Linked DNA regions of Noviherbaspirillum saxi. The protein of the gene in region 1 interacts with the protein of each later gene in a pairwise test. Links are inferred from orthologs where the notes say so. Each region holds a gene or a part of one and is shown in the gene's direction. Other genes may lie near its edges.

Region 1 (16,897 bases):
TCGATACTCGTGAGCCAGATGTGTTCGACAGCAAAGATTAATACCAAACCATTGCTGACCTGGTAGAAGGCTGAATTTGCCGGAAAAGTGCGGAATGCACAAAGCATTGCACTTTTCCGGGAATCCGCTTATAGTTTTTCGCATGTTCCGTGAAATCCACATTTCCGCGTCTTCATTTTTCGGCAGCCTACTGCTAGGCCTGCTGTCGCTACTAGTGCGTTAACGCGCGCTAAATCCCATACCCCCACAATTTGTGAAGTGCCTGGCTCCTGTCATAAAGGCAAGGGCAGGCGAAATACCATTTAAAACCGACCCGATTCAATATCTACCGACTGGAGAGCAGCATGGCCGACAAACTGATCATTTTCGATACCACCTTGCGAGACGGCGAACAATCGCCTGGCGCGTCCATGACCAAGGATGAAAAAATCCGTATCGCAAAGCAGCTGGAACGCCTCCGGGTAGACGTCATCGAAGCCGGTTTTGCTGCGGCGTCGCCCGGCGACTTTGAATCGATCAAGGCGATTGCCGGCGTCATCAAGGACGCCACCGTCTGCTCGCTGTCGCGCGCCAACGATCGCGACATTTCCCGTGCGGCGGAAGCACTGGCGGCCGCCGGGCGCAAGCGTATCCATACGTTTATTGCAACGTCGCCACTGCATATGGAAAAGAAACTGCGCATGACGCCCGATCAGGTATTCGAGCAGGCCAAACAGGCGGTACGGTTTGCACGTCAGTTTACGGACGATGTCGAGTTCAGCCCGGAAGACGGCAGCCGTTCCGATATGGATTTTCTGTGCCGCGTGATTGAAGCAGTCATTGCGGAAGGCGCGCGCACAATTAACTTCGCCGACACGGTAGGTTACGGTGTGCCCGAGTTGTACGGCAATATGATCAAGACCTTGCGCGAGCGTATTCCCAATTCCGACAAGGCAGTGTGGTCGGTGCATTGTCATAACGACCTCGGCATGGCGGTTGCCAATTCGCTGGCCGGCGTGATGATTGGCGGTGCCCGTCAGGTCGAATGCACCATCAACGGTCTTGGCGAGCGTGCCGGCAATACCGCGTTGGAAGAAATCGTGATGGCGGTTAAAACGCGCAAGGATCATTTCAACCTCGACCTCTCGATCGATACCTCGCAAATCGTTCCGGCATCAAAACTGGTCTCCCAGATCACTGGATTCGCGGTGCAGCCGAACAAAGCGGTGGTAGGCGCGAATGCCTTCGCCCACGCTTCCGGGATTCATCAGGACGGTGTACTCAAGGCACGTGACACCTATGAAATCATGCGTGCGGAAGATGTGGGTTGGACAGCAAACAAGATTGTCCTTGGGAAACTGTCAGGCAGGAACGCATTCAAGCAACGCCTTGAAGAACTGGGGATCGAGCTCGACTCCGAGACGGAAGTGAATGCAGCATTTGCCCGTTTCAAGGAACTGGCGGATCGCAAGTCTGAGATCTTCGACGAAGACATCATCGCGGTCGTGTCGGACGAACAGCATTCCCACGACAACGAGTTCTACCGCTTTGTTTCTTTGTCCCAGCACTCCGAAACCGGAGAGCGGCCGACGGCCAAAGTGGTGTTCACAATGGATGGCAAAGAGCTGGCATGCGCGGGGCAGGGCAACGGCCCGGTGGATGCGACCGTCCATGCAATCGAATCGGAAGCGAAAAGCGGAGCCGAACTGCTTCTGTTTTCAGTGAACGCGATTACGACCGGAACGGAATCCCAGGGCGAGGTAACAATGCGTCTGTCGAAATCCGGTCGCATCGTCAACGGGGTGGGTGCCGATCCGGATATCGTTGTCGCATCGGCGAAAGCCTATTTGTCTGCATTGAACAAGCTGCATTCCAAGGCAGAACGATTGAATCCGCAGATATAATCGTTGGCCGGAAAAATGAAAAAGCGCTTGCCTGCAAGCGCTTTTTTTATGCCAATGTACAAGTTTGCGCTATTCAATTACCGCAAAAACATGCCGAACGGGAATCGTTTGTCGGGATCGTAGCGCGGGTCGGGGCCATTCATCATTTGTCGCACTATACCGGCGCGGTCGAAGTGCACATGCATCATCGAATTCCATACACCGCTTTCCTTGTACGGATATGACCAGACCTCGAGATCCCGCAACGAGAGGTAGGAGGTTTCACTGGGATGGCCGATCGTCCGCAAAACGCTGTCCTTGTTTGCCTGTCCTTCCTTGATGGTCGCGAATACTTCATTGGTCAGGACTTGCTGGAAAGAAGTTACCCGGCCGGAAGCATCCAGTTTGGCCATGTACGTCCGCTGGCCCCATGGACCCGTGGCGTATTCAAGAATTTCTCCGCTGGCGTCCTTGACGCGATGCGATGGCTGCCCACGTTTTGTTATGACCTCCGTCGCGGTATCGCCCACATTGACGGGCTGCGGCATGATGGATGCGCAGGCGGAAAGGGTGGTCAGGATTGCAACAAGGGTTGCACTTTTAAGCCTGCTCATGCTGATTCCTTTGCCAAGGGAAACGCTTCGTCCAACGCGGGTCCCATCTATCTAAGTATTTGAATAAACGGATCATTTCCGATATACTGCGCGTCTTGGTTGTTTTGACCAAGGTTTTTTATCAATTGTTCACGGTGTGCTGGGGTTGCGACTCCGTCCACCGCATGTGAAAGGTAAGTCATGTCAGTAGAAAACATCAACAAGGCCGCTATTATTGCGGATAACGCTCGCGGCGCAAACGATACCGGCTCTCCAGAAGTACAGGTTGCACTCCTGACCGCCCGTATCAATGAACTCAATAGCCATTTCAAGGCCCACGCCAAGGATCACCACTCCCGTCGCGGCTTGATCATGATGGTTAACCGTCGCAAGAGCCTGCTTTCCTATCTGAAGGGCAAGGATGCAACTCGTTATCGTGCCCTCATCGAGAAGCTCGGTCTGCGTAAGTAATTTGTGGCGTCATTCGCCAGGTTTTATAGATGAAATGCCTGCGTCAGTCTTCTGATGCAGGCATTTTGTCATTTGGCGATTTGTATTCTGAAAGCGTTTGCGAAAGCGTTTGACAGTGAAAGATGGCAGCCATGCGTGGCCGTCCATCCGTGGTGAGGTGAACGACAGCGCCTGAAAATCTGTCGGCAAAAATAGAAAGGAAACACCGTGTTCAACAAAGTTACCAAGACCTTCCAGTACGGACAGCACACCGTCACACTCGAGACAGGCGAAATCGCCCGTCAGGCATCCGGTGCCGTCCTGGTGTCGATCGAAGACACCGTCGTACTCGCGACTGTCGTTGCCCGCAAGGATGCCAAGCCGGGTCAGGATTTCTTCCCGCTGACCGTCGACTACGTCGAAAAGAGCTATGCTGCCGGCCGTATCCCGGGTGGTTTCTTCAAGCGTGAAGGCCGTCCCTCCGAAAAGGAAACGCTGACCTCGCGCCTGATCGATCGTCCGATCCGTCCGTTGTTCCCCGAAGGCTATCTGAACGAAGTTCAGGTCATCGTTCATGTCTTGTCCGTCAATCCGGAAATCGATCCCGACATTCCTGCGATGATCGGTGCATCGGCTGCGATCAGCGTTGCCGGTATCCCCTTCAGCGGTCCTTTGGGCGCCGCGCGCGTCGGTTACATCGATGGTCAGTACATTCTCAATCCGACCGCCTCGCAATTGCCGAAGTCGCAGATGGACCTGGTTGTCGCCGGTACCGAGCAGGCGGTGTTGATGGTCGAATCGGAGGCTAATCAGTTGTCCGAAGAAATCATGCTGGGCGCCGTGGTCTATGGCCATGAGCAGATGAAGGCAGTCATCGATGCAATCCATGAACTGGTGCGCGACGGCGGCAAGCCGGAAGTCCAGTGGGCGCCCGCGTCGAAAAACGATGCATTGATTGCCCGCGTCACCGAACTGGCCGAAGCGAAGCTGCGCGAAGCCTATCAGACCAAGGACAAGCAAGCGCGTACCGCAAAGCTCAACACCGTTTCCGCAGAAGTCAATGCAGCGCTGTCAGCGCAGGCCGCAGAAGCCGGATTGCTCGCTCCGGATGCGGCCGAAGTAGGCGGCGTTCTGTTCGATCTGGAAGCGAAAATCGTCCGTTCGCAAATCCTCGAAGGCGAACCGCGTATTGACGGCCGCGACACACGTACCGTGCGCCCGATCACCATCCGTAATAGCGTACTGCCGCGCACTCACGGTTCGGCACTGTTCACCCGCGGCGAGACGCAGGCATTGGTGATCGCAACCCTTGGCACGGCACGCGACGAGCAAAAGATCGACGCGCTGATGGGCGAGTACTCCGATCGCTTCATGCTCCACTACAACATGCCTCCGTTTGCAACCGGTGAAACCGGCCGCGTCGGCACGCCGAAGCGCCGCGAAATCGGTCACGGACGCCTGGCCAAGCGCGCGTTGCAGGCGGCATTGCCGTCGCCGGAAGAGTTCAGCTACTCGGTGCGTCTGGTATCCGAAATCACCGAATCCAATGGTTCATCGTCGATGGCCTCGGTCTGTGGCGGTTGCCTGGCATTGATGGATGCCGGCGTTCCGATGAAGGCGCATGTGGCGGGTATCGCCATGGGCCTGATCAAGGATGGCAGCAAGTTCGCGGTCCTGACCGACATCCTTGGCGACGAAGATCACCTCGGTGACATGGACTTCAAGGTGGCAGGTACTGCCAACGGCATTACCGCGCTGCAGATGGACATCAAGATCCAGGGCATCACCAAGGAAATCATGCAGGTCGCGCTCGCGCAGGCGAAGGAAGGCCGCATGCACATCCTGGCAAAGATGCAGGAAGCCATGCCGAACGGTAAAGGTGAACTGTCCGACTTCGCACCGCGCCTGATCACGATCAAGATCAATCCGGAAAAGATTCGTGACGTCATCGGCAAGGGCGGAGCTGTCATCCGCGCGCTGACTGAAGAGACCGGCACGCAGATCGATATCAGCGACGAAGGTGTCGTGACCATTGCATCGGTCGATGCAGCGGCAGGCCAGGAAGCCAAACGTCGTATCGAGGAATTGACTGCCTCGGTCGAAGTCGGCAAGACCTATGACGGCGTCGTGCTCAAGCTTCTCGACTTCGGTGCAATCGTTCAGGTGATGCCGGGCAAAGACGGCCTGCTGCACATCAGCCAGATCGCCAACGAACGCGTCAATGCGGTCGCCGATTACCTGAAGGAAGGCCAGCAAGTACGCGTCAAGGTACTGGAAACAGACGATCGCGGTCGTCTGAAGCTGTCGATGAAAGCCGTCGCGGCCGAAGAAGGCGGCGCTGCGCAACAACAACAGCAACAGCAGTAAGCTGAAAGAGTTGACGTCTAGCCGGAGATGATCCGGGTAGAAAAAACCGCCCGTAGCGAAAGCCCGGGCGGTTTTTTATTGCGGCAGGCCAAAGCCCAATACTCAGTTCACAATACTCAGTTCAGTCCGACTCGCTTTTCGTCGATTCGATACAGCGTCGACGCGCGCTTGAATGACGATGACTTGTCATGGTCATTTGCCACAGGCGTGGAAAAGAACTGGAAGGCATTCTTGCCGCGCTCTTTCGCGTGGTACATCGCGTTGTCGGCGTTCTTCAACAATGCCGAGCCGGTCGTGCCGTCTTCCGGATAAATGCCGATGCCGATGCTGGCGCTCAATCGGCATTCCTTGCCGCCCACCATAACCGGGTGCGCCGCCTCGATTAGCAGCTTTTGCGCGACATCTGCGGCATGCCGGCCGTGTTCCAGATCTTCGACCAGCACATAGAATTCATCGCCGCCCATGCGCGCGATCTTGTCGGTTTCGCGCAGGCATGCGCGCATGCGCCGTGCAATCTCGCGCAAAGCATGATCGCCCGCATCGTGCCCCATCGTATCGTTGATTTCCTTGAATTTGTCGAGGTCCAGGAACAGCACCGCGAATCGGCTTCCATGCCGCTGTGCATTGCGCAAGGCAAGGTCGAGATATTCCTTGAACAGGAAGCGGTTTGGCAGTGAGGTCAGCCCATCATAGTGCGCGAGATAGCGAATCCGCTCCTCGGAGGCGCGGCTTTCGATTGCGATTCCTGCAAGGTTGGTGCAAATGCCGGACAATTGCCGATCGTCGCTATCGGGCGCAACTGCGTCCTTGAAGTAAAGCGCGAATGTGCCAAGAATTTTTTTATTGCGTCCGAAAATCGGCCATGAAGTACAGGCCTTTAGACTGTGTTCCAGTGCCAGTTCCCTTAGCGATTCCCATAGCTGATCGCATGCAATATCCTCGACCACCACTGGTGCGCTCCGAGATACCGCAGTAGCGCAGGAACCATTGCCGGGCTGGATCGAAAGCTCGCCCAAGGCCTTGGTGTACTTTCCCGGCAGTGCTGGTGCAATGCAATCGATCAACGCCGTGCGATCGGCATTCAGTTGCAGGATCGAGCATATGCCATGCTCCGATTGACTTTGGGCAAAGCGCGTGATCTCTTCAAGAATCTCGGTCAGCGCGACACCGGTGGCAACCATATTGAGTATGCGATTCTGCCCTAGCTGCAGGGCTTCCGCACGCTTGCGCTGGGTAATGTCGCGCACGACCACTTGCAGCGCGGGCGCATCGTTGTAGGCAACTTTGCTGACACCGATTTCAACATTGAATGCAGTGCCGTTTTCGCGTCGCCAGACTTGTTCCACGAAACCTGTGGCCGACATGTCGGACAGACCGGCTTGCGCGCATTGATAATAGAGGGCGTGAGACTCGCACTGGATGAAATCCAGAATGCTTTTGCCAAGCAGCCCGGATAGTGTATGCGCGCCCAGAAGACGCAGCGCCGCATGGTTTGCCAGTGCAAGCAAGTCGTGTTGCACAACCAGGATGGCCTCTGGCGACAGATCAACCAACTGCTGATAGCGACGTGCGCTGTCTTTCAGCATTGCATGGGCCTGCTTGAGTTCCGATATGTCGCGGATGAAGGCAGTGAATACAGGCTTGTCATCCACAGAGAGTGGAACCACTGCCATTTCGACGGAAAAGCTGGAGCCGTCCGCATGCTGTGCCGTGACTTCGATTCGACGGTTCAGCAAGGTGCTTTCTCCTGTTGCGAGGAAACGTTCAAATCCTTGTTGATGACGCTCGCGCCATGCGGGCGGAATAATGATATCGGCAAGCTTCTTCCCCAATACGTCCTTGCTCGCATGCCCGAAAGTATGTTCGGCAGCCTGGTTGAAACTGATGATCTCGCCGTGGTGATTGATTGATACGATGCAGTCCAACGCCGCTGTCAGAATGGCACTGTTGATTTTTTCTGTGACTGCCAAGTCGTCATGGAGCATGGCGGCAGTGTCATCTTGGTGCAGGTCGGTCAATATCCCTGCCATACGCAATGCGCGTCCTTCATTGTCGCGTTCTACCACTTTGCCACTGATGTCGATACGTCGCCATTCCATGCGCTTGTCTTGTAAACGCAGCCGCACGTTATGCAAGCTGCCTGGCGCATGGCTTCCGCCACGCAGGGCTTCATGCAGTTGTTTATAAAATTCCGCCTTATCGTCGTCATGAACAAGGGCTGCCAATCCTTTGGAGGTCCAGACAATCCCTTCGGGCGGCAGCACCTCTTTCAAGCCTTCGGTGATGTGTCCATTCAGATACAGCCGGTCCAGTGGAATATGCCAGTCGAACGCGACCTGACGGGCTGCAGCGAGGGCCAGGCTAAGGCTCTCATCAAGCAGCAATGCTTTGCCGGGAGACATCAAGCGTGTGATGGTCGAACTGAACGAATTTGCACCCTGCATCGCGTTTGCCTGTACGAAACGATATTGCCCTTTGGAAATAGAACGGGATTGATTAGTTCCCACTGTTTTTGTAACGGATCTGCAGGGTTCAGTTACAAGTTTGTCTTCTGACTTTTGCATGTATGAATGGAATTGCATGCACCATTGTTGAGCTAGTGTCATGAGGCAATATTGTGCTCGGTCAATCAAAACACGAGCGTGCTTCATTCAAGCGCAAAGGAGCGTATGTCAGCCCAAAAAAGGAAATTATCAGCTGACGTAAAATGCAGTTTTGCCCATACAGATAAAACCATGCGAGCCATTGAAATTACCCGACCCGGACCACCGGAAGTTCTACAACTGTGCGAGCGGCCAATACCGGAACTAAAAGCGGGTGAAGTGCTGATCAAGGTTCATGCCGCTGGCATCAACCGGCCTGACGTCATTCAGCGATTGGGGCATTATCCGGTGCCTGCCGGCGCATCAGACTTGCCCGGGCTCGAAGTGGCAGGAGAAATCGTCGATGGGGATCTTGGCGGAAGCCAGTTCCGCAAGGGCGACATGGTATGCGCTCTCGTGCAGGGTGGCGGCTACGCAGAGTATTGTGCTGCTCCGATTCGACAATGCCTTCCGATTCCCAAAGGCTTGAGTGTGGTGGAAGCAGCTTCACTTCCCGAAACGTTTTTCACGGTCTGGAGCAATGTGTTCGACCGGGCCGGACTTGCGGAAAACGAAACCTTGCTGGTGCAGGGAGGAACGTCGGGGATTGGCGTTACGGCCATACAGATGGCAACCGCTCTTGGTCACCGTGTCCTTGCGACAGCGGGAAGCGAAGACAAGCGTCGTGCCTGTGAAGAGCTGGGCGCGGTTCGTGGCATTAACTACCGTGATGAGGATTTTGTCGAAGTCGTCAAAACGGAAACAGGCGGCAAAGGGGTTAATGTCATTCTCGACATGGTCGCCGGAGATTACGTGGGCAGGGAAATCAATTGCCTTGCTGATGATGGTCGTATTGTGATCATCGCCGTATTAGGTGGTGCCAAAGGTGCTATAGACTTCGGGCAGGTTCTCCGCCGTCGCCTGACGATTACCGGTTCGACGCTGCGTCCACGCTCGGTCGAATTCAAGGAGGCAATCGCCGGCAATCTTCAGGAGCGTGTCTGGCCATTGATTGAAAACGGCCGAATCAAGCCCGTTATCTACAAGGTATTTTCTCTGGAAGAGGCGGTGGCCGCCCATACGCTGATGGAAAGCAGTACCCATGTTGGCAAAATTGTATTGCAGCTTCAGTAAAAATGTTTGCTCTTGACCGCCAAATACGGAACGTCGGGAGTTTGTCGGCGGTCATAATCCATTGCTTGCGTTTGACCACTTCTGTTACCGCGCGCTAAAATCAAGGGTTATTGAAATTTTAGGCCCTTATGCGTCGGAAACTTATTGCCGGAAACTGGAAAATGAATGGCGGTCTTGCTGCCAATGGCGTTCTGCTTGATGGGCTCAAGGCGGAGTTGCGGGCGCCCGCTTGTGCGGTGGCAGTCTGTGTTCCCGCGCCTTATCTGTCGCAATGTCAGCTTGCCTTGGCAGGTACGCCGGTGGCACTGGGAGCGCAAGACCTGTCTGTGCACGAATCCGGCGCATATACTGGTGAAGTGTCGGGCGCCATGCTTTCGGATTTTCAGTGCCGCTATGTGATAGTCGGACATTCCGAGCGTCGTCAGTATCACGGAGAGAGTAGCGAGATCGTCGCGCAAAAGGCTGCGCGCGCAATTAAGTCAGGCCTGACGCCGATTGTCTGTGTCGGTGAATCGCTCGAGGAGCGTGAAGCAGGGCGGACCGATGCAGTTGTCGGTGCGCAGATTGAAGCGGTGCTTGCCGCACTTGATGCCGGTGCGCTTGCAAAAATAGTCATTGCTTACGAACCGGTATGGGCGATCGGTACAGGCAAAACCGCAACTCCGCAAATGGCACAGGACGCGCATGCAATGCTGCGTTCGCGCGTGGCTGCTAAAAATGCGAGCGCTGCGGAGACCGTGCAAATCCTGTACGGCGGCAGCATGAAGCCTGACAACGCCGCGGAGCTGTTGGCGATGACTGACATCGACGGCGGGCTGATCGGCGGCGCATCGCTGAAGGCGGCTGATTTTCTTTCGATTGTTCGTGCGGCATAAGCGGTACGGCAACACAACACCTTATTTGGAAAGTATTTAATGAACGCATTGTCCACAGTCGTCGTTGTAGTGCAGGTGATCTCCGCTCTGGCGATCATCGGTCTGGTTCTTTTGCAGCACGGGAAGGGTGCCGACATGGGCGCTGCTTTTGGATCCGGTGCATCCGGCAGCCTGTTTGGCGCGACCGGCTCCTCCAACTTCCTGTCAAAATCCACCGGGATTGCGGCTGCGATATTTTTTGGTGCAACACTTGCCCTTGCATTCGTTGGCAATAAGCGTGCGCCGGTTGATGGGGGCATCATGGATAGTCTGCCTGCCGTTCCCGCTGCTACGGTTCCTGCTCCTGCGAATGCCCCGGCTGCGCAAGGTAATGCGGCACCCTCAACGACCGCACCGGCAGGTGGCGCAGGGCAGGCAAATCAGATTCCAAAATAATTGTAGATTGGTCTTGTTTGTGGGCAATTGTGCATTGAACAAACGCACCAAAACAGGGTAAAATAGCAGTCTTTGAGCCGACGTGGTGAAATTGGTAGACACGCTATCTTGAGGGGGTAGTGGCGAAAGCTGTGCGAGTTCGAGTCTCGCCGTCGGCACCAATAATTTAAAGCCAGCAAGGGATCTGCCCGAGCTGGCTTTTTATCGAGGAATCTTGGTTTGATTTGCAAATCATTCAATTAACCAACATCCGCTCTCATCGTGAACCTCGAAAACTACTTCCCCATACTTCTTTTCATTCTCGTCGGCATCGGCGTCGGTGTCGTTCCGCAGGTGCTGGGGCGCGTGCTCGCCCCGCATAAGCCGGACGCGCAGAAACTTTCTCCGTACGAGTGCGGCTTCGAGGCATTTGAAGATGCGCGCATGAAATTCGATGTGCGTTACTACCTCGTCGCTATTTTGTTTATTTTGTTCGATCTGGAAACCGCATTTTTCTTCCCATGGGGCGTCGCAATGCGAGACCTCGGATGGCAGGGTTTCATCACGATGATGGTGTTTATCGCCGAATTCGTAGTGGGCTTCTGGTACATCTGGAAGAAGGGCGCGCTGGATTGGGAGTAAGGCATGTCTATTGAAGGCGTATTGAACGAAGGCTTTGTCACCACGACGGCAGACAAACTGATCAACTGGACGCGCACCGGCTCCCTTTGGCCGATGACCTTCGGTCTGGCATGCTGCGCGGTTGAGATGATGCACGCAGGCGCGTCGCGCTATGACTTGGACCGTTTCGGCATCGTGTTTCGCCCGTCGCCACGCCAGTCGGATGTGATGATCGTCGCCGGCACGCTGTGTAACAAGATGGCGCCGGCCTTGCGCAAGGTGTATGACCAGATGGCTGAGCCGCGCTGGGTCATTTCCATGGGCACATGTGCGAATGGCGGCGGCTATTACCATTATTCGTATTCGGTCGTGCGCGGTTGCGATCGTATCGTTCCAGTCGATGTGTATGTGCCGGGCTGTCCGCCGACTGCGGAAGCGCTCCTGTACGGCATTCTCCAGTTGCAAAACAAGATCAAGCGTACCAATACCATCGCGCGTTAAGAGGGCCGCTAAGAAAAGTGATATGACGACGAAAATTGAAACCCTCGAAGCTGCCCTGCGCAATGCGCTTGGTAGCCAGATTCAGGACCTGAAGGTGGCCCTGGGTGAAGTGACGGTGGTTGTCGGTGCTTCCGATTATTTGTCGGCGATGCGTGTCCTGCGTGATCATGCCGATCTGCGCTTTGAAGAACTGATCGACTTGTGCGGTGTGGACTATTCTACCTACGGTGACGGGGCATGGGATGGTCTGCGTTTTGCCGTGGTGTCGCATCTGCTGTCGGTGACGCATAACTGGCGTCTTCGCGTGCGTGTATTCGCGCCGGATGACGAGATGCCGGTCGTTGCTTCTCTGGTGGATGTCTGGTCCACGGCCAACTGGTATGAGCGCGAGGCATTCGATTTCTTCGGCATCCTGTTCGACGGTCACAACGACCTGCGCCGCATTCTGACTGACTATGGCTTCATCGGCCATCCGTTCCGCAAAGACTTCCCGGTTTCCGGCTATGTCGAAATGCGCTACGACTCCGAGCAGAAGCGCGTAATTTACCAACCCGTAACGATTGAGCCGCGTGAAATCGTTCCGCGCGTGATTCGTGAAGAAAAGTACGGGATGAAATAATGGCTGAGATTAAGAATTACACCCTGAACTTCGGTCCGCAGCATCCGGCTGCCCATGGCGTGCTGCGTCTGGTGCTGGAGCTGGATGGTGAGGTTATTCAGCGTGCCGACCCGCATATCGGGCTGCTGCACCGTGCTACCGAAAAGCTGGCCGAGCAAAAGACTTACCTGCAATCCGTGCCCTACATGGACCGTCTCGACTATGTGTCGATGATGTGTAACGAGCACGGGTACGTGCTTGCCATCGAAAAGTTGCTGGGTATCGACGTGCCGCTGCGTGCGCAATACATCCGCGTGATGTTCGATGAAATCACGCGCATCCTGAACCACTTGCTGTGGATCGGTGCGCATGGTCTGGACGTGGGTGCGATGGCGGTCTTCCTCTATGCATTCCGCGAGCGTGAAGACCTGATGGATTGCTACGAAGCGGTTTCGGGCGCGCGCATGCACGCTGCCTACTATCGTCCGGGCGGCGTCTATCGCGATTTGCCCGACACCATGCCGCAGTATAAGGCATCGATAATCCGTAATGAGAAGGCGATTCGTCGGCTCAATGAAAATCGCCAGGGTTCGCTGCTGGACTTCATTGAGGATTTCACGAACCGCTTCCCGGGTTATGTCGACGAGTACGAGACCCTGCTGACCGACAATCGTATCTGGAAACAGCGTCTTGTCGGTATCGGCGTGGTGTCGCCCGAACGTGCGAAGGCCATGGGTTTTACCGGCCCGATGCTGCGCGGCTCCGGCATTGCCTGGGACCTGCGCAAGAAGCAGCCTTACGAAGTGTATGACCTGCTCGACTTCGACATTCCGATTGGTGTGAACGGCGACTGCTATGACCGCTACCTCGTACGCGTCGAGGAAATGCGTCAATCCAATCGCATCATCAAGCAGTGCATCGAATGGTTGCGCAATAATCCCGGCCCGGTCATGACGGACAACCACAAGGTTGCGCCACCGTCCCGCGTGAACATGAAGTCGAATATGGAAGAGTTGATCCATCACTTCAAACTGTTCACCGAAGGCTTCCATGTACCGGAAGGCGAAGCCTACGCCGCAGTCGAGCATCCGAAGGGCGAGTTCGGTATCTATTTGATTTCGGATGGCGCAAACAAGCCTTACCGCATGAAGATCCGCGCGCCCGGCTTCCCGCATCTGCAGGGACTCGATGAAATGGCCAAGGGCCACATGATCGCGGATGCAGTAACGATCATCGGCACGCAAGACATCGTGTTCGGTGAGATTGACCGATAACCGCGCATACCTTGCGCACGAATGGTTGACGATATGCTGTTAAGTCAAGAAGCTTACAAGAAGATCGATCGCGAACTCGCGAAATTCCCTGCCGACCAAAGGCAGTCCGCCGTCATGGCGGCGCTGGCGATCGCGCAAAATGAAACGGGCTGGCTGCCGCCCGAGGTTCTGCTCGACGTTGCCAACTACATCGGCATGGCGCCGATTGCGGTGCAGGAAGTTGCGACCTTCTACAACATGTACAACACCAAGCCGGTCGGCAAGTACAAGATTTCGGTCTGTACCAATTTGCCATGCCAGCTTTCGGGCGGTGAAAAGGCTGCGCATTATCTGAAGGACAAACTGGGCATCGACTACAAGGACACGACTGCCGACGGTCAGTTCACCCTAGTCGAAGGCGAGTGCATGGGTGCCTGCGGCGATGCCCCGGTCATGCTGGTGAATAACAAGCGCATGTGCAGCTTCATGTCGAATGAAAAGATCGATGCGCTGGTAGAGGAATTGAAGAAATGACCAGCCTGCACAATCGTCACATCAATCCGCTGATTCTCGCCGACCTCGACGGTAACAACTGGCATTTGGCGGACTATGTCAAGCGTGGCGGCTACGAAGCGCTCAAGCGCATTCTCAACGAAAAGATCACGCCTGAACAGGTGATCGCCGAACTGAAAACCTCGTCGCTTCGCGGTCGCGGAGGAGCAGGCTTTCCGACGGGTCTTAAGTGGAGCTTCATGCCGCGCCAGTTCCCGGGACAGAAATATCTGGTCTGCAATACCGACGAAGGCGAGCCAGGCACATTCAAGGATCGCGACATCATTCGCTACAATCCGCATGCGCTGATCGAAGGCATGGCGATCGGTGCGTATGCCATGGGCATCACCGTCGGATACAACTATATTCACGGCGAAGTCTGGGCCGAATACGAGCGCTTCGAAGAGGCGCTTGAAGAAGCGCGTGCGGCGGGCTACCTCGGCGACAAGATCATGGGCAGCGACTTCAGCTTCCAGCTGCATGCCTTCCATGGCTATGGCGCCTATATCTGCGGCGAAGAAACCGCATTGCTCGAATCACTCGAAGGCAAGAAGGGCCAGCCGCGGTTCAAGCCGCCGTTCCCTGCCAGCTTTGGCCTGTACGGCAAGCCAACCACCATCAACAACACCGAGACTTTCGCTGCAGTGCCATTCATACTGCGCATGGGCGGTGACGCCTATGCGGCGCTGGGCAAGCCCAACAACGGCGGTACCAAGATCTTCTCGATGTCGGGTGACGTGGCACGGCCCGGCAATTACGAAGTGCCACTGGGCACTTCGTTCGCCAAGCTGCTTGAACTCGCGGGTGGCATGCGAGACGGAAAGAAGATCAAGGCGGTCATTCCCGGCGGTTCGTCCATGCCGGTGCTCACCGGCGACGTGATGATGGCAACGGATATGGATTACGACTCGATCGCGAAGGCCGGATCCATGCTTGGTTCCGGGGCGGTCATCGTCATGGACGAGACACGCTGCATGGTCAAGTCGCTGTTGCGCCTGTCGTACTTTTATTACGAAGAGTCTTGCGGCCAATGTACGCCGTGTCGTGAAGGCACCGGTTGGCTCTATCGCATGGTCCACCGCATCGAGCACGGAGAGGGCAGGGCTGACGACCTCGACATGCTGAACACGATTGCCGACAACATTCAGGGTCGCACGATTTGCGCCTTGGGCGATGCGGCTGCGATGCCGGTGCGTGCGATGGTCAAGAATTTCCGTGACGAGTTTGCATACCACATCGAGCACAAACGCTGCATCGTTCCTACCTACATCTGATGGAAGCGGTCGGCGCGCAGTGCGCTCCAGAATTCGATATCAAGCGGCGCGCAATGCGTGCCCTACAAATACTTAGGCAAATATAGCCATGGTTGAAATTGAAATTGACGGCAAAAAAGTAGAGGTGCAAGAAGGCAGCATGGTCATGGATGCCGCCAACAAGATCGGCACCTACATACCGCATTTTTGCTATCACAAGAAACTGTCGATTGCGGCAAACTGCCGCATGTGTCTGGTCGAAGTCGAAAAGGCGCCCAAGCCTTTGCCCGCCTGCGCCACGCCTGTGACCAATGGCATGATCGTGCGCTCCAACAGCGATAAGGCAGTCAAGGCGCAAAAGAGCGTGATGGAATTCCTGCTGATTAATCATCCGCTGGATTGTCCGATCTGCGATCAGGGCGGCGAGTGCCAGTTGCAGGATCTGGCCGTCGGCTACGGTCCGTCGGCATCGCGCTACGAAGAAGAAAAGCGCGTGGTCGTTCCCAAGGATGCCGGCCCGCTGATTTCCATGCGTGAAATGGCGCGCTGCATTCACTGCACACGCTGCGTGCGTTTCGGCCAGGAAGTCGCTGGTGTGATGGAGTTCGGCATGTTGAATCGTGGCGAGCATTCCGAAATCACGACTTTCGTCGGCAATAGCGTCGATTCCGAACTGTCGGGCAACATGATCGATTTGTGCCCGGTCGGTGCATTGACGTCAAAGCCTTTCCGTTACAGCGCCCGTACCTGGGAATTGTCGCGCCGCCGTTCGGTCAGCCCGCATGATGGTCTGGGTTCTAACCTGATCGTACAGGTCAAGAATGGCAAGGTCATGCGTGTCTTGCCGCTGGAAAACGAGGCCGTCAACGAATGCTGGCTGTCCGACAAGGATCGCTTCTCCTACGAAGGCCTGTACAGCGCCGACCGCTTGACCGTCCCGATGATCAAGCAGGACGGAAAGTGGCTGGAAACCGATTGGCAGACCGCGCTCGAATACGTGGCTCACGGCTTGCGCAACATCCGTCATGAGCATGGCGCCGACGCGATCGCCGCATTAGCCGCACCGTATTCCACCCTGGAAGAGCTGAGTCTGCTGCAAAAGCTGGTACGCGGCCTGGGTTCCGATAATATCGACTTCCGCCTGCGCCAGTCCGACTTCAGCCTGGATGGTCAAGTCACGCCATGGCTTGGCATGTCGATCGACGAGTTTGGCCAAGCTCAGCGTGCCTTTGTGATCGGATCTTTCCTGCGCAAGGATCACCCCTTGCTGGCTGCGCGCCTGCGCCACGCCGCGAAGCGCGGTTCCAAGATCAGCATCTTGAATGCCACTGATGACGAACTGCTGCTGCCGATCGCCAATCGCATGATCAAGGCGCCGTCCGAATGGCTGTCGGCATTGAGTGAAGTCGTGGTCGCGATCGCATCCGCTAAAGGTATTGCCGCTCCCGCCGGTTACGACGGTATCGAGCCGGGCGAAGTCGCGAAAGGCATCGCCGCCAGCTTGCTGTCCGGCGAGCGCAAGGCGGTCGTTCTGGGCAATGCGGCGGCTCAGCATCCTCAGGCTTCGCAACTGCACGCTGCAGCGCAGTGGATCGCTCAACACACCGACGCGAAGTTCGGCTACCTGACCGAAGCTGCCAATACCGTCGGCGGTTACATCGCCAACGCGGTGCCGGGCAAGGGCGCCAACGCGGCGCAGATGTTCGCGCAGCCGCGCAAGGCCTACGTGGTCATGCACGCCGAGCCGGAATACGATTGCTACGATCCACAAGCCGCCCGCGCCGCACTCCAGCAAGCTGAAATGGTGGTCGTGATGTCGCCGTACAAGCATGGCACCGATTA
Region 2 (12,090 bases), 1.4 Mb from region 1 along the record:
AAAATGAGGACGAGCGCATCATGCTCGCACCTTATCACACCGCATTCCCGGTGGACGAATCGCAGGAGTCATAATGCAAATTATCCTGTTGCACCCGCGTTTTAATGCCAAGTCCGTCACACTCACGCATTGGCATCTGGCACTTGCAGCATTTGCATTTGTACTGGCTGTCGTCATGGCGGCTTCTCTCATGTATTACCTGACTTTCCGGCATGCGGCTGAACTGAATATTCCCATCGTCAAAGAAGCGCTGGCCTCGGCCACACAGGAAGACGTCACCAAAAAAGATAAATACGTCAAGGAAAACCTGGCCGCAATGGCCATGAAACTGGGAGAAATGCAGGCGCAGCTCATGCGTCTGGATGCACTCGGCGAACGGGTGCAAGGCCTGGCCGGTGTCAAGCCGCAGGAGTTCAACTTCAAGGAATTGCCGGGCCGTGGCGGTGCAGAACCTTCCAGCGTAAAGCAAAAGCCGATCAGCATGAACGAGTTTCAGCAATTGCTGGACGCGACCGCGAAAGACGTCGAGCATCGCGCCGACTACATGAATGTCGTGGAAACCACGCTCATGAGCCAGAAAGTCAAATCGAAACTCTTGCCCACCATTCAGCCGGTCAATGTCAGTTACAACGCTTCCGGCTTTGGATGGCGGCTCGATCCATTCAGCGGGCGCAGCGCTTTCCATGAAGGAATCGATTTCGCGGCGGCGACCGGTACATCTATCGTGGCCGCTGCCGGTGGGGTAGTGATTGCCGCGGAATACCATCATCAGTTCGGCAATATGCTTGAAATCGATCACGGCAACGATATGGTGAGCCGCTATGCTCACGCGTCGCGCTTGTTGGTCAAGGTCGGCGACATCGTCAAGCGTGGGCAGCATATCGCAGATATCGGTTCCACCGGACGTTCCACCGGCGCGCATCTGCATTTCGAAGTGCTGGTCAAAGGTGTACAGCAAGACCCGCATAAATTCCTGGCCGCTGGCGCCGACCAGGCAAAGCTCGCGGCACTAAGTCCGAAATAACCGCCCAGCCAGCAGTCTCAATCTTCTACATCCCATGGCAGGCGCACTTAGGTATATTGTGCCCCTGCTATTGTTTCCTGAAGCGCAAGCCCAATATTCCCCTACATCATGTTCTGGCAGGCCAAAAGGCAGGCAATGGTGGTACGTCGAGCGGAGTGCGCCGGGGTGCATGATAGAATCCGCAATTTAGCCAAGTTCGGACACCGTAAGTGCCATGATGGCGGCTGCGGGGCCATTTTCAGAATTCAAGCATGTCATTACTGACCCAGATTTTCGGCAGTCGCAATCAGCGGCTGATCAAGCAATACCAAAAGACCGTCCGCGACGTCAATGCGCTGGAACCGGCCATGGAAAAGCTCTCGGATGCCGAGCTGCAGGCCAAGACGCCCGAGTTCAAGGAGCGCATTGCGAAAGGCGCATCGCTCGATGACATGTTGCCGGAAGCATTTGCCGTCTGCCGCGAGGCCAGCAAGCGCGTGCTGAAAATGCGTCACTTCGATGTGCAGCTGATCGGCGGCATGGTCCTGCACTACGGGAAAATCGCCGAGATGGGCACCGGCGAAGGCAAGACGCTGATGGCGACGCTTGCGGCTTATCTCAATGCGCTCGCCGGTACGGGCGTGCATGTGGTGACCGTCAATGATTACCTGGCCCAGCGCGACGCGGAATGGATGGGACGCCTCTATGGTTGGCTCGGCCTCTCCACCGGCGTCAATCTGTCGCAGATGGCGCACGATGCCAAACAGGCTGCCTACGCATCGGACATCACTTACGGCACCAATAATGAATTCGGCTTCGATTATTTGCGCGACAACATGGTGTATGACACCGGTGACCGGGTGCAGCGCAGCCTGAATTTCGCCATCGTCGACGAAGTCGACTCCATTCTGATCGACGAAGCGCGTACCCCGCTCATCATTTCCGGCCAGGCTGAAGACCATACCGACCTGTATGTCCGCATGAACGATGTGCCGCCGCAGCTCACGCTGCAGATCGGCGAAGAAACGCCGGACGGCAAGGGCAAGATCGAAGTTCCGGGCGACTATACCAAGGATGAAAAGTCGCACCAGGTATTGCTGACCGAAGCCGGTCATGAAAAGGCAGAAGAGATCCTGACCCGTATGGGCCTGCTGCCGGAAGGCGCATCACTTTACGATTCCGCCAACATCACCCTGATCCATCACCTGTACGCGGCATTGCGCGCGCATACGCTCTATCACAAGGATCAGCACTATGTGGTGCAGAACGGCGAAGTCGTGATCGTCGACGAATTTACCGGTCGCCTGATGACAGGTCGCCGCTGGTCCGACGGCTTACACCAGGCCGTCGAGGCGAAAGAGCGCGCCAAGATCCAGAACGAAAACCAGACGCTCGCGTCGATCACGTTCCAGAACTATTTCCGCATGTACGGCAAGCTGGCCGGCATGACCGGCACGGCCGATACCGAAGCCTACGAATTCCAGGAAATCTACGGGCTCGAAACCGTGGTTATCCCGCCGAACCGCCCCAGCCAGCGCAAGGACCGCCAGGACCAGGTCTACAAGAGCGCGCAGGAAAAATACGATGCAATGCTGACGGATATCCAGGATTGCTATGAGCGCGGACAGCCTGTGCTCGTGGGTACGACCTCGATCGAAAACTCGGAAGTCCTGTCCGGCATTCTGACCAAGGCCAAGCTTCCGCATAACGTGCTCAACGCGAAGCAGCATGCACGCGAAGCGGAAATCGTCGCGCAGGCAGGCCGTCCGAAAATGATCACGATCGCCACCAACATGGCCGGTCGCGGTACCGACATCGTCTTGGGCGGCAATGTCGAAAAGCAGATCCAGATCATTGAAGCCGATGCGGGCCAGGGCGATGCCGACAAGCAGGCACAGTCAAAGACTCTGCGCGACGAATGGCAATCGCTGCATGATCATGTGGTCTCGCAAAGCGGCTTGCATATCATCGGTACCGAACGCCATGAATCGCGCCGCGTCGACAATCAATTGCGCGGACGTTCAGGCCGTCAGGGCGATCCGGGCTCATCGCGCTTTTACCTGTCGCTCGACGATCCGCTGTTGCGCATTTTTGCCGGCGACCGCGTACGCGCGATCATGGACCGTCTGAAGATGCCGGAAGGCGAACCGATCGAAGCCGGTATCGTGTCGCGTTCCATCGAATCTGCGCAGCGCAAGGTCGAAGCCCGCAACTTCGATATCCGCAAACAGTTGCTCGAATACGATGACGTCGCCAACGACCAGCGCAAGGTCATTTATCAGCAGCGCAATGAATTGCTTGAGTCGCAGGACGTGGCCGATCTGATCGCGTCGTTGCGGCAGGGTGTGTTCACCGATCTGTTCCGCAGCTTCATTCCCGCGGAATCGATGGAAGAGCAGTGGGATATCAAGGGTCTGGAAGCTGCATTGGCCAACGAGTGGCAGCTTGAGGTGCCGCTTTCCAAGGTGCTGGAAGCCGAACCCGATCTCAGCGACGAGGATTTGCTGGAACGCGTGTTGAAGGCAGCCAATGATGCCTACGACACGAAAATCGCGGCAATAGGCCGGGAAGCATTCAGCGGCTTCGAGCGCAGCGTGATGCTGCAGAGCGTCGACAGTCACTGGCGTGAACATCTGGCCGCGCTCGATCACCTGCGCCAGGGCATTCACTTGCGTGGCTATGCGCAAAAGAATCCGAAGCAGGAATACAAGCGCGAAGCATTCGAACTGTTCGGCCAGATGCTCGATCTGATCAAGAATGAAGTGGTACGTATCGTGATGACAGTACGTATCCAGTCGCGCGAAGAGATCGATGCGGCCGAGGAAGAGCTGTCGCATTCGCATGTCGAAAACCTGCATTTCCAGCATGCCGATTTCAACCCGAATGCCGCTCCGGAAGAGTTGCTGGCGCCGGTTGCCAATCCCGATAATGCGCGCCTGCAATCAGCCGGTGAAGTGCCCAAGGTAGGTCGTAACGATCCTTGCCCATGTGGCAGCGGCAAGAAGTACAAGCAGTGTCATGGCAAACTGGCGTAATTCACATTAGCCATGCGAGGCAAGGGCGGGGTGACCCGCCTTTTTCTTTGGAGTCCATGTGATGCAGCGTGCATCCCAAACTATCCGTTTACAATAAGCTTCTTTTTTTCACCGTCCTACGAGCAACATTGCCATGGCCGTCAATCTCCCTCTACCCATTCCTGCCAACCTGAAACCTGTTGCCGGCATCGAGCTCGGCTATGCCGAAGCCGGTGTGCGCAAAGCCAACCGCAAGGACTTGCTGGTCCTGAAGCTCGCCCCCAGCGCGAGCGTGGCAGGCGTCTTCACCAAGAACCGTTTTTGCGCGGCACCAGTACAAGTCTGCAAAATCCATCTGGAAAAACTCAAGGATGGAAGCGCGCCGATACGTGCACTAGTGATCAACACCGGCAATGCGAATGCAGGGACCGGGGATCTTGGTCTGGCCAACGCCAATGCAAGCTGTGCAGCGCTGGCGGAATTGCTTCAGTGCGATGCATCGCAGATCCTGCCGTTTTCCACCGGTGTCATCCTCGAGCAATTGCCGGTGGACCGCATCAAGGCCGGCATGCCGCAGGCAATCGCCAACCTGAAAGCGGATAACTGGTATAACGCCGCCGAAGCGATCATGACCACGGATACGCAGCCGAAAGCGGCGTCACGCACCGTCACGATAGACGGCAAGAGCGTGACGCTCACCGGCATCAGCAAGGGCGCAGGCATGATCAAGCCGAATATGGCGACCATGCTCGGCTTCCTTGCTATCGATGCTAAGGTCGCGCAGCCGGTGCTTGAACAAATGGTGAAGGAAGCGGCTGACAAGTCCTTCAATTGCATCACCATCGACGGGGATACTTCGACTAACGATTCATTCATTCTGATCGCAACCGGCGCTGGGGCGCTGGAAGTCGACAGTGTCGCTTCAACGGCTTACGCTGAACTGTCCGCCGCGGTTACCGCCATTTCGCAGGAACTCGCGCAAATGATCGTGCGCGACGGCGAAGGCGCGACCAAATTCATGACCATTACGGTCGAAGAGGGCGCGAGCGCGGATGAATGCCGGCAAATCGCCTACTCGATCGGCCACTCGCCATTGGTAAAGACCGCTTTCTACGCGTCCGATCCCAACCTCGGCCGTATTCTTGCGGCCATCGGCTATGCAGGGATCGACGACCTCGACGTCAGCAAGCTGAATCTGTATCTCGACGACGTATGGGTTGCCAAGAATGGCGGCCGCAATCCGGATTACAAGGAAGAAGACGGCCAGCGCATCATGAAGCAAAGCGAAATCACCATCCGCGTGCGCCTCGCGCGCGGCACGGCTGCCGCCACCATCTGGACATGCGATCTGTCGCATGACTACGTCAGCATCAATGCCGATTACCGTTCCTGACATGACACAGCTCGATCAGTTTCTTTTGCGCGCCGAAGCCATGCTCGCGCGCCTTGAGTCGGTACTGCCTCCGACTACCACCGCACCCGACTGGAATGCTGGCACCGCGTTCCGCTGGCGCAAGCGCGGCGGCAAGGACGGGCGCGGCTTTCTGCAGCTGGTCGGCCATATCGCATCGATCACCTTGTCTGACCTGCATAACATCGAGCCGCAGAAACTGCAGATCGAGCAGAACACCCGCCAATTCGTCGAAGGCAGGCCTGCGAACAATGTGCTGCTCACGGGCGCACGCGGCACCGGCAAATCCTCGCTGATCAAGGCTTGCCTGAACCAGTATGCGGCACGGGGCTTGCGCCTGATCGAAGTCGACAAGGATGACCTCGGCGACCTGCCGGATATCGTCGACCTCGTGGCGGGACGTCCCGAGCGATTTGTGATCTTTTGCGACGACCTGTCGTTCGAGGAAGGCGAGAGCGGTTACAAGGCGCTGAAGGTCGCGCTGGACGGCAGCATCGCCGCCCAGTCGGACAATGTGCTGATCTATGCGACTTCCAATCGCCGCCATCTGCTGCCCGAACGCATGTCGGATAACGCCAGCTATGTGCACACTGAGGATGGCGATTTGCATCCCGGCGAAACCGTGGAAGAAAAAATTTCACTGTCCGAGCGCTTCGGCCTCTGGGTATCGTTTTATCCCTTCAAGCAGGATGACTATCTGGACATTGCTGCGCACTGGCTCCGGCATTTCGGCTGCAATGCGCAGCAAATCGAAGAGGCGCGCGGCGATGCATTGCGCTGGGCTTTGCAACGCGGCTCGCGCTCGGGACGGGTGGCATGGCAGTTCGCCAAAGACCATGCCGGCAAGCTTGGCCGCTGACAGGGTACCGGTATCACAATGACTTCCGCTTCTCCGATCGACGTTGCAGTCGGCATCCTCATGAAGCCGAACGGCGATGTGCTGCTTGCACAGCGTCCGGATGGCAAGCCTTATGCAGGCTACTGGGAATTCCCCGGCGGCAAGGTCGAGCCCGGCGAAACCATCGAGAATGCGCTCAAGCGGGAATTCGTCGAAGAACTTGGTGTACAGATTGTTTCGGTCGAACCCTGGTGCGGTGTCGAGCATGTGTATCCACACGCACATGTGCGTCTGCATTTTTATATCAGCCGCGATTGGGATGGCGAACCGCAGTCGCTGGAAGGCCAGGCTTTTGCCTGGCAGGGAGCCTTGGGCGTCGAGCCGTTGCTTCCGGCGACCATCCCTTTGATCGAATGGCTTGACCGGGTGCGCTATGCACGCCAAGTCACGAAAATTCTGTAGATTCTCTTTCGATATTCAAACTGTACGTCTTTGTATACGCTGTATTTATTTAAATACAGCTCCATAAGTCATTGAATTTTAAAGAATTTTAATGCGCCACTTCCATGCTGTACATAAGCATGTACAGCATGGAAGTGGCGCATTGCGCTGAGACCTTAGGTAAGTCGTTGATCTGAATAGTATTTTCGCTTTGGCACATATGTTGCTGATGTGATCTTCAAATACTTGGGACAAATGTCCCAAGAAAATACTGGAGACCATATATGGCAGAACGTGCCGAGCATGCCGGGGCGATACTGAATATCGACCTGAGTGCTATTCAATGCAATTACCGTATATTGCAGCGGCTGGCCGGGAAAGCGCGTTGCGCGGGCGTACTGAAGGCAAACGCCTATGGACTCGGTGCCAATGAAGTCGCGACGGCGTTGTCGGCAGTTGGCTGCACGCATTTCTTTGTCGCTCACCTCGATGAGGGGCTTGCGCTCCGGCCGCACGTACCGGAATCCACGCGCATATTCGTGCTGCATGGACCGCCGGTCGACACCGAGATGGAATTCGTGCGGCATCGCCTTACTCCAGTTCTTAATAGCCTGCCGCAAGTAGTCGGATGGCAGCGCACCGCACACACCCTGAACCGGCGTCTCCCGGCGATTCTTCAAGTCGATACCGGCATGTCGCGGTTGGGCCTGAGTAAATCCGAAGTCCAGACCTTGCTGCTGGAACCGGATCCGCTGCGCGGAATTGACCTGCAATACCTGATGAGTCATCTGGCTTGCGCCGAGCAGACCGGGCACCCGATGAATCAGGCGCAGCTGGCTGCGTTCACTGCCTTGAGAAAAGGCCTGCCCCCATGTCCGGCGAGCTTTGCCAATTCCTCCGGCATTTTTCTCGGCCCCGACTATCACTTCGACCTCGTGCGTCCGGGCGCAGCGCTGTATGGCATTTCTCCGAGCATCGACAGCGCCAACAACCCAATGCAGCCGGTTGTCCGTCTGCAGGGAAGAATCATCCAGACACGTTATCTTGGTACCGGCGACCGCGTCGGCTACAGCTTGACTTACCAGGCGTCCGGTCCGTGCTGCATCGCGACGATCGCGGTCGGTTATGCGGATGGCTGGCTGCGAGCTTTCAGCAATCGCGGCGCGGTCTTGATCGGCGGCACGCGGGCACCCATCGTCGGCAATGTTTCGATGGATACCGTCACTGTTGATGCGACCGAAGCCGATCCGGCGCTGCTGCATCCCGGCATGCTGGTGGACCTGATTGCACCCGACCAACCGGTCGACGTCGTGGCTGCCCAGGCAGGCACGATAGGCTATGAAATCCTGACCGGCCTCGGCAACCGCTATCGGCGACAGTACGTCGGTGTACCGATGCAGGTAAATGCCACGCGCACGTACCAGCCGGCTTGCGAACCGACCAACTGACCAACTGATTCATTCAATACCTTGAGGTACGCATCGTGAAAATCATCGTTTTAGGCAGCGGCGTTATCGGTACTGCATCCGCTTACTATCTGGCGCAGGCGGGGCATGAAGTCACCGTGGTGGATCGCCAGCCGGCCGCCGCACTGGAAACAAGCTTCGCGAATGCCGGTGAAGTGTCGCCCGGTTACTCCGCGCCGTGGGCTGCGCCGGGCATTCCAGTCAAGGCGCTCAAATGGCTGCTGATGCGCCACAGCCCGCTGGTGATTCGTCCGAGCGTAGACCGCGACATGTGGCGCTGGGTCTTGCAGATGCTGATGAATTGCACCAGCACGCGCTACGAAATCAACAAGGGTCGCATGGTCAGGCTGGCCGAATACAGCCGCGATTGTCTGATCGACTTGCGCGCTTCCACCCATATCAGCTACGACGAGCGTATGCAGGGAACACTGCAGTTATTCCGCACGCAAAAGCAGCTTGACGCGTCGGCGCAGGATATCGCCGTGCTTCAGCGCTATGGCGTGCCATACGAAGTGCTGGATCCGGCCGGCTGCATCGCGGTCGAACCGGCATTGGCCCATGTCCGGGAAAAGTTCGTCGGTGCGTTGCGCCTGCCGAACGATGAAACCGGCGATTGCTTCAAGTTTACGCAGCGCCTGGCGGAACTGGCCGAGCAAGCCGGCGTGATCTTCAACTACGGCGTGGGCATAGAGCGCCTGCTCACCGACGGCCGCAAGATCGCTTCCGTGAAAACTACTGCGGGCGAAATGAAAGCAGATGCCTATGTACTCGCACTCGGCAGCTATTCGCCGCTGCTGCTGCGCGACGTCGGCATCCGTATCCCGGTTTATCCGATCAAGGGATACTCGATCACGGTGCCGATTCACGACCGTGCCTGCGCGCCGGAATCGACAATCATGGACGAAACCTACAAGGTCGCGATCACGCGTCTGGGCGACCGCATCCGGGTCGGCGGCACCGCTGAAATCTCGGGTTATGACTTGTGCCTGCGCAATGCCCGCCGCGAAACGCTGGAACATTCCGTCATCGATCTCTTCCCCAATGGCGGCGACGTCGCGCGCGCTCAATTCTGGGCGGGCTTGCGGCCGATGACGCCGGATGGAACGCCGGTGGTTGGGCCCACTCCTTATCGCAACCTGTTCCTGAACACCGGCCATGGCACGCTGGGCTGGACCATGGCTTGCGGTTCCGGACGGGTAGTCGCCGACCTGGTGTCGGGCAAACGCCCGGAAATCGATACGGAAGGCCTCTTCATGGATCGTTATGGAAAAGCCGCCCACACGTTCACCAGACCACAAGAGGTGCAGGCATGAATACGGAAATGGCGGAGCGGCCGGCAATACAGGAATTTCTGTTCGGCGATGCGTTGTTGCATACCAGGTTTTCTTGTGCGATCGATCTTCTGGGGCGCCTGATAATGGCTAATCCAGGCGCGCTGACGGCGGCGGCCTTGGCCGAAGCATCGGGACAGCCGGTGCGTAACGTGCGCAGCCTGCTCGCGAATCTGCAGGCGTTCGGATTGGTTCATCCGGATACCCGGCAAAAGGATGCCTGGTATTGTTCCGTTAACTCGGGGTCGCTCACGCTGGCCGACGTCTTTCGCAGCGTTGCTGCCGTCAAGCCCGAATCGTCCGCACCCCGCAAGCTCGCTTCTCAGGATGCGGCGCATGCGGCAGCCCGTATTGGCGTCGATCTCTTGCTGATGCAGGCGACAATGGCAATCAATCAGGTGGTGTTGCAGCATCTCCAGTCGTTTGATCTCGGCAAGCTGAAGGCCGTCTCCACGCGCGATACCTATCGCGTTCCAGCGTCGCGCACGCGCGCCTACGTTGCCGAGCCGCTCTAGCGCGCTATTGTCGTGCTGCGGCTACGAAGGTAAAGTGATCTCCAGGCCTTCGCCGTCCGCACAACGCGGGCAGCTTGAACCGAAAAACAGGAGATTATGCGGATAAACGTCCAGTTTGCCGACCGCGTCGGCATTGCCCATGAAATTCTCGCCGTGCTGGCGCGCCGCAACCTGAATGTGGTGGCCGTCGAGGTCGACTCGTCGGATGTCTTCATCGATATCCCGCAGCTCAAACCCGACCTGTTGCCCCCGTTGCAGGAAGATGTCATGTGCGTTGCCGGTGTGTATGCGGTCAACGTGATCGACGTGTTGCCCGGCACGCGCCGGCGTCTGCATCTCGATACCCTGATGGCGGTGATGGCCGATCCGGTGATGGCAGTAGATGCGACCGGGCGCATCGTAGCGGCCAATGCCGCCGCCGCCGCTGTTGCGCACCTGCCCGAGAACGAGTTGCATGGAAAAACCCTGCAGGCCCTGTTTGGCGAAGCATCGCTGCAATCGGAACTGCTGACCAGTAAGTTCAGCGCCCCGTCGCGTGAAGTCCGGCTTGGCGGCGAACCTTTCCTGCTGGAAGTCACACCCGTGTCCGAGCTGGCCGATTCCGCGCTCGGGCTTACTGTGGGCGGTGTCATCACGCTGCATGCGCCACGGCGGCTGGGCGGGCGTCTGCATGCGCTGCAGCATGCAGGTGGCGGTTTTGAAGCCATACTCGGTGAATCGGAAGCAATTCGCGCGCTCAAGGCACAGGGCGCACGGGTGGCGACGGTCGATGCACCCTTGCTCATCACCGGCGAGACCGGAACCGGCAAGGAACTCGTCGCCCAAGCCTGTCATGGCGCCAGCCCGCGCGCCAATGCCCCGTTTCTTGCACTCAATTGCGCGGCACTTCCGGAAAGTCTGGCCGAAAGCGAATTGTTCGGTTATATGTCCGGCGCATTCACAAGTGCCCAGCGCGGCGGCAAGCCGGGTTTGATTGAAATGGCCGAAGGCGGCACCGTATTTCTTGATGAAATAGGGGAAATGTCGCTATACCTGCAGGCAAAACTGTTGCGCTTTCTAAATGACGGCAAATTTCGCCGCATCGGCAGCGACCGCGAGATCAAGGTCAATGTGCGCATCATCAGTGCCACACACCGCAACCTGCGCAAGATGGTCGCCGAAGGTACGTTCCGCGAAGATCTGTTCTACCGCTTGAATGTGCTGCAACTCGAAGTCCCTGCACTGCGCGACCGGCCGGACGACATTCTGCTGCTGGCAAGGCATTTCATCGAGGGCGCATGCACGCAGGCGCAAAAACCCATCTGTCGCCTGAGCTCACAGGCTTCTGCGGCACTAGTTGGCAACAATTGGCCGGGCAATGTCAGGCAGCTGCAAAACGTGGTGTTCAGGGCCATTACGATGACCGACAAGCGCCTGCTGGACGTGTCCGATCTTGATTTGCCAGAGGAGGGAAGAAGTGCAGGTTATCCGGCCGCCGGTGCCGAATCGGCGGATACGGACGACTGGCAAAGTTCAATCGCAGAGTTTGAGCGCATGCTGCTGGAACAGCTGTACCCGCTATATCCCTCCAGCCGGAAGCTGGCGCAACGCCTGAAAACCTCGCATTCGATGATCGCCAACAAGCTGCGCAAATACCGGATCCCAGGCTCGTCCGGCTAAGCGGCGCACTTTTCGTATCTATTCTCGTTGCTTTGAATGCTCAATGCGCAGAGCCGTCTTCATCCGGATCTGCAGGCGGCGTCACGGCCGGGATTGAATATTTTTCCTCGGCCCAAGCGCCAAGATCTATTTGCTTGCAGCGTTCCGAACAAAAGGGGCGATACTTGTTTTTTTCGCTCCATTCGACCTTTTTGCCGCACGTCGGGCAATCCACTACGGTCGCCATGTCATACCTCAGAAATTACAAAGTGTTAATTCGAATGGCACATCGCCTTCGAATGCCTTGGGCTTCATGTCCCCGTCCTGCGAAGTAAAGCGCACCCACAACATGTACTTGTTGGCTGAGATTTCTGGTATTGCACCCAAGCTTTCATCGATGGTCAGCCGTAGCATCTGATAGACCTTGCCCTGC

What was found.
Region 2: the proteins of secG (region 1) and secA interact in binary tests that used the Escherichia coli proteins (3 or more experiments, as listed by UniProt). The link is inferred for Noviherbaspirillum saxi from one-to-one orthologs.

Annotation. Positions count from the first base shown.
Region 1 is NZ_QYUO01000001.1:2,145,247-2,162,143, reverse strand. The notes cover bases 8,607-11,600. They hold secG (preprotein translocase subunit SecG), read left to right. Parts: upstream 8,607-9,902; coding sequence 9,903-10,298; downstream 10,299-11,600. Other genes in these bases: D3871_RS10015 (NADH-quinone oxidoreductase subunit C), read left to right, coding at 11,422-11,600; D3871_RS10020 (NuoB/complex I 20 kDa subunit family protein), read left to right, coding at 10,923-11,399; D3871_RS10025 (NADH-quinone oxidoreductase subunit A), read left to right, coding at 10,560-10,919; tpiA (triose-phosphate isomerase), read left to right, coding at 9,117-9,863; D3871_RS10045 (NAD(P)H-quinone oxidoreductase), read left to right, coding at 8,607-8,988. In the rest of the region: pssA (CDP-diacylglycerol--serine O-phosphatidyltransferase), read left to right, coding at 1-41; D3871_RS10070 (2-isopropylmalate synthase), read left to right, coding at 345-1,883; D3871_RS10065 (hypothetical protein), read right to left, coding at 1,961-2,476; rpsO (30S ribosomal protein S15), read left to right, coding at 2,657-2,926; pnp (polyribonucleotide nucleotidyltransferase), read left to right, coding at 3,134-5,272; D3871_RS10050 (diguanylate cyclase domain-containing protein), read right to left, coding at 5,389-7,716; more of D3871_RS10045, read left to right, coding at 8,008-8,606; more of D3871_RS10015, read left to right, coding at 11,601-12,018; D3871_RS10010 (NADH-quinone oxidoreductase subunit D), read left to right, coding at 12,018-13,271; NADH-quinone oxidoreductase subunit NuoE, read left to right, coding at 13,293-13,784; NADH-quinone oxidoreductase subunit NuoF, read left to right, coding at 13,781-15,076; NADH-quinone oxidoreductase subunit NuoG, read left to right, coding at 15,165-16,897. UniProt on the Escherichia coli protein: Subunit of the protein translocation channel SecYEG. Overexpression of some hybrid proteins has been thought to jam the protein secretion apparatus resulting in cell death; while this may be true it also results in FtsH-mediated degradation of SecY.
Region 2 is NZ_QYUO01000001.1:766,773-778,862, forward strand. What follows is about bases 897-4,238. They hold secA (preprotein translocase subunit SecA), read left to right. Parts: upstream 897-1,275; coding sequence 1,276-4,038; downstream 4,039-4,238. Other genes in these bases: D3871_RS03745 (M23 family metallopeptidase), read left to right, coding at 897-1,024; argJ (bifunctional glutamate N-acetyltransferase/amino-acid acetyltransferase ArgJ), read left to right, coding at 4,172-4,238. Outside these bases: more of D3871_RS03745, read left to right, coding at 74-896; more of argJ, read left to right, coding at 4,239-5,410; D3871_RS03760 (ATP-binding protein), read left to right, coding at 5,412-6,287; 8-oxo-dGTP diphosphatase MutT, read left to right, coding at 6,306-6,728; alr (alanine racemase), read left to right, coding at 6,992-8,155; D3871_RS03775 (D-amino acid dehydrogenase), read left to right, coding at 8,191-9,486; D3871_RS03780 (hypothetical protein), read left to right, coding at 9,483-10,019; D3871_RS03785 (sigma 54-interacting transcriptional regulator), read left to right, coding at 10,116-11,678; DNA gyrase inhibitor YacG, read right to left, coding at 11,719-11,904; cell division protein ZapD, read right to left, coding at 11,913-12,090. UniProt on the Escherichia coli protein: Required for protein export, interacts with the SecYEG preprotein conducting channel.